2 regions of the Paenibacillus larvae subsp. larvae genome follow, and region 2 is predicted to be linked to the other one. Evidence: riboswitches for the same ligand, from Rfam matches in the RefSeq annotation. Region 2 holds a riboswitch; the other holds the start of a gene.
The links. Region 2 has a riboswitch for thiamine pyrophosphate ahead of BXP28_RS06575 (ABC transporter substrate-binding protein). Riboswitches for the same ligand answer to the same signal wherever they lie in the genome.

Region 1 (2,398 bases), 1.5 Mb from region 2:
CTTCCGTAAACTAGAAATGAAGTACGATGAGGGGACAGCGGAAATTGTTCCTTGAACTTTTTTATGTTATTAATTGTTTGACCAAGGCATTTCTTGTCCTTTTAAGAATAGACTAAAAAGAGAAAGAACCATGCGGGAGGTACATACCATGTCGGGATTTTTGAAGAAAATAAAGCTGGGTGCAGAAGGGGTTGGAAAGAAAGCACAGCAAACCTTTGAAGCGAACCGTTTGAAAATACAAATTAAAGAGAAACAAAAGGAAATTGAAAAACGATATACACAGATTGGCCGGGAGGTTTATCAAGCCATCAAAGCCCAAGATGAAGGTAGAGCCAGGGGAGATGTTGATCTGCTTGGCCGCCAAATCCGCCAATTGGAAGAGGAAATCAGAGAGATGAACCACAAGATTCTGGAGTTGAATTCAGAAAAGAATTGTCCTTGCGGCAATGTAGTGCCTCTTGAAACACGATATTGTCCCAACTGCGGCCATAAATTTGAAGAGCCTGTGAAAGTGGACGAAGACAAGGAAGCTCTGCCTGATTCGGAACCCGAAGAGGAACTGGTCGAACTGAAGAGAGTTTGTCCTTCCTGCAGGACTGCCATTGATCCTGACGCCAAGTTCTGCGAGCACTGCGGCAAAATCATTTTACCCGAGGAATGAACTTTTTCCCATTAAAGGGTTCTTTTTGCAAAGCGGGTATGCTATCATAGCAATAACTGAATATTAGTTTTTTCACTAGGGGCGCCCGTACGGGCTGAGACAGAATGGTTTCTGGACCCTTTGAACCTGATCTGGATTATACCAGCGTAGGAAAGTGGGAATGCATGAATAAGAAAGCCTGGATGGAGCGAATTATGCTGCTCTACAGGATTTTTTGTATAACCTAGCCAGGGATGCAACCACTTTTCTATGGAAAAGTGGTTTTTTGTTGTTCAGGACCTTATCCGGCAAATTCATGCGGGTTTCCGCGGCTCTTAAAAGTCCCGGAATAAGTGTCTTAGCCCCGCTTTCTTTCAAAGAACATATGGTGTTTCAGCCTGATGGGCGAGGCAGTAAGAAAGGTGTTGTTTCATGAGGAACATTGTCGAATTTCATCTGATAACTACCGGTAAACAAAGTGTATCACGCCTGATTGGGATAGCGGAACAAGTGCATTCTTATGTAACGGCAATTCATGTAAGAGAGAAGAAAAAAAGTGCTGCCGAACTGATAGAGATAGCTTCCTCCTTGTTGGAAAGAGGGGTTCCGGCTTCTAAAATTTACATCAATGACCGTCTGGATGTAGCCTGTTCCCTGAATCTCGGAGGCTGCCAGCTTGCTTCCCATAGCGTGACCGCGGCCTTGGCAAGAAACGTATGTCCGGGACTGCGTCTTGGTTGTTCGGTTCATGCTCTGGAGGAAGCGAAAGCCAGAGAAGGGGATGGTGCGGATTATATCCTGTTCGGACATTTGTATCCGACTGCGTGCAAACCTGGAATTCCTCCGGCCGGAATACCCTCTCTAAGGCAGTTATGCAGCAGATTGAGCATACCGGTATTGGCCATTGGAGGGATTATACCGGGAAATGTTTCGGAAGTGCTGGAAGCAGGAGCCGCCGGGTTTGCTGTGATGAGTGGGGTATGGGAGGCAGCTGAACCGTTGGATGCAGTCCATGAGTATAGGAAGGCGGTAGAAAGGGGAATGCGGAATGTCTGCACAAGTTGATGCAATTATTGTTGGAGGAGGGGTCATCGGTTGTTCAGCGGCTTATTACTTGTCTTTGAAGGGACTCAAGGTCATGCTGCTGGAGAAAGGCAGAATCGGGCAGGAAGCGTCTGGTGCGGCGGCGGGCATGCTCGGAGCCCAGTCCGAGCTTACCGAGGATGGCCCGTTATGGAAGTTGGCCCGCTGCAGCCGGGATTTATTCCCGAGGCTTGCGGAGGAACTGCGTGAGCTGAGCGGCATCGACATAGCTTTGGTTCAGCGGGGTATGCTCAAAGTGGCGGTGACAGAACAGGATGCCGCCGAACTGAAGCGACTGCTGGACCTCCAGCAGCAGGCAGGGGAGGGCCTCTGCCTGCGGAGCCGCAAGCCGCTGCTCCGCTCTACTGTGGCTTCGCTGCTGGCCAGGGCGCGGGAGCTTGTTCCGGCCTTGGAAGAGGCCGAATGGGAGCGCGCATGGAGCGGTTTACGCCCGCAGACGCCGGATGGCCTGCCTTATATTGGCCCCGCTGCCGAGTATCCCGGCCTGTATGTAGCGGCTGGCCATTTCCGCAACGGAATTTTGCTTAGCCCCGTCACTGGCCGGTATATAGCAGGTCTTATTGTCGAAGAGCATACGGGGGAGGACGTTGAGTTCTGGTCCGATTTCCGCCCGGACCGCAGGTCAGGGTACGTAGAGAAGGCACTCTGAATTAG
Region 2 (2,398 bases):
CAAGCGGTTTTTCCAGCAGCTTGTTTTCAACCATCCAATCCGAATAGTTCTGCCATACAGACAATTTTTGTTCACCCCAGCGCGGAGCATCATCCTGATAACGCGGGCTCAGCCATTTTTGACTTTTCTGTACCAGCTCTTTATCCAGATCGGGTACACACTTCAGCAGGATATCCGCTGCTTCTTCCGGTTTATCTATGGCGAACTGGTATCCTTGGGATACGGCTGTCATAAACTTTTTCACGGTCTCCGGCTTGTTCTTGATCATATCTTCATTCGTGGCAATAACCGGGGTATAATAATCCAGTTTCTCCGAATATTTATTAACGTAAATCATATCAAGAGGCTCATTTTTAAGCTCTGCTTCAATTCCGGTCCAGGCATAAAAGATCCAGGCAAAATCAATGTCCCGTTTCGTTGCTGTAAAATAATCGGCTTCTCCAATATTAACAATCTTTACTTTTTCAATATCCGCATTCTCTTTGCGCATAATGGAATCTATCACCGCTTTTTCCGAAGGCGCGCCAAAGCCGCCGTAGGTTTTGCCTTCAAAATCTTTTGGCGATTTAATATTTTTTCCGGCCGGGGCGGCAAAGCCTGAAGTATTATGCTGGATAATAGCAGCCAGGGATACAATAGGAACCCCTTGAGTACGCGCTTGTGTAATAGACTCCTGAATGCTGATGCCAAAAGGGACACTGCCTGATGCTATCATCGTATCCGCTCCCCCGCCCCGGGGGAATAATATCGACATCAAGCCCTTGTTCTTTAAAATATCCTTTTTCCTTTGCAACATATAGTCCGGTATGATTCGTATTAGGCGTCCAATCCAGCACCACTTTTACTTTTTCGAGGGCGCCTGCCTCCGGACTCGGCTGGGAAGATGCTCCCTGTCCACTTTTGCCGCTTGAACACCCTGTAAGGCCTATAATCACAGCGAGCAGGGCAGTCCCCAGCCATTTGCTAGTGTTGTTCTTCATGTTCTTGTTCTCCTCCTGACAACTACAACAAAAAAAGCTCCCCGATCCGGAAGCTTGGCGTTATTGTACAGAGACACATGAATACAGGTTCATGTAAAATTTCCTACGCTGGCATTACCCAGATCAGGTTAAAGGGTCAGTATCTTCATGGGATACAATCTCAGCCGGCCAATTCCAGCCCCCCAGAGTTGTATGGAATTGTGTGTGATGTGATTACTTCGTACATTATAGCATAAAGCGTCATTTTGTCTACCGTTAATTCATGCCGTTAATTATGAACGGACCCATTCCTTTAAAGCCCCGAATTGCCGTTTGGCATCTTTATATCCTACTTCAAACAGGGCGGATAGTTTCCTCGGATCTTTCTCCGTGCGTCCTACATGGACCGGTACTGATGGCCGGAAAACAAACACATTTCCCTTATCTTCCTGTTCCTGAATGTATTCTAAAGTTTCATTATAAACCCGGGCCCGGTTGGCTAATGCCTGTACCAGCCCTGAATATTCAGGATAAAACCGTTTGGCCAGCCATCGTCCATTTGCCGGTTTTTTCCTGTAACCTGCAGGCCGGGTCAATACCACCACATGCTTCTTGTTTCCGTCTTTTTCAGATTGCAGAATCGGTATTGGAGCTGATACTCCACCATCAAACAAGACACGCCCCCCATATTTAACGGGCTGGGACAAAAAAGGCAAGCTGCTGGAAGCCTGGACGATCTGCAATGTTTGTTCTCCTGTTTCTTTTTTTGAAAAAAAGACCGGTTCACCTGTATGGGCATCTGTTGTCCCTACAACGAAGTTTTGCTCGGAAGAATAAAAAGACTCAAAGTCAAAAGGTTCCAGCTCATTCGGAAGTTTATTAAAAATAAAGTTCATGCCGAAAATACTTTTTTCTCTCCATAAATTACGGTAACTCAAATATCTCGGATCACGCACATAATCAACTGTCACTTTCCGGTTGCGGCCCATTTGCCTGGCAATATAAGATGTAGCATTACAGGCTCCCGCAGATACTCCGATAACATAAGGGGTATAAAAATCGTTCTCAATAAAAAACTCAAGTACTCCTGCTGTATAAACCCCCCTCATTCCTCCGCCTTCCAAAACCAAACCTACAGATTCCATTTCGCCAACACCTGCCATTCTATTGAAAATGGCAAAAGTTATTGCTTCGGCGGCATTTGAACCAAGGAAATAGGCCAAAGGCCTTCCAAGGATTTAAAGTGCATACCTCCGGTTTAAAGCAAAACTTTCACCTGCTAAATATCTAAATCCCCAATCCGAAAACCCTTGTAAATCAAGGGTTTTCAAATTAGCTTTCCTGTTTCGGGACATTGTTTAAGGTCGGTGGAAATTGCTTTTCCCTTCTTTCATTTAATGAAACAGTTTCTTCTTTCATTCTTGATTTATTTTGCTGAT

Region 1: another riboswitch for thiamine pyrophosphate. It lies ahead of BXP28_RS14515 (thiamine phosphate synthase); the one in region 2 lies ahead of BXP28_RS06575 (ABC transporter substrate-binding protein).

The regions. Positions count from the first base shown of each region.
Region 1 is NZ_CP019687.1:2,802,028-2,804,425, reverse strand. Features, by position in the region: gene BXP28_RS14520 (zinc ribbon domain-containing protein) at 149-661, shown strand; TPP riboswitch at 729-831, shown strand; gene BXP28_RS14515 (thiamine phosphate synthase) at 1,073-1,705, shown strand; gene BXP28_RS14510 (NAD(P)/FAD-dependent oxidoreductase) at 1,689-2,393, shown strand.
Region 2 is NZ_CP019687.1:1,296,950-1,299,347, forward strand. Features, by position in the region: partial or broken gene BXP28_RS06575 (ABC transporter substrate-binding protein) at 1-980, opposite strand, end outside; TPP riboswitch at 1,064-1,175, opposite strand; gene BXP28_RS06580 (patatin-like phospholipase family protein) at 1,253-2,104, opposite strand; gene BXP28_RS23215 (hypothetical protein) at 2,292-2,398, opposite strand, start outside.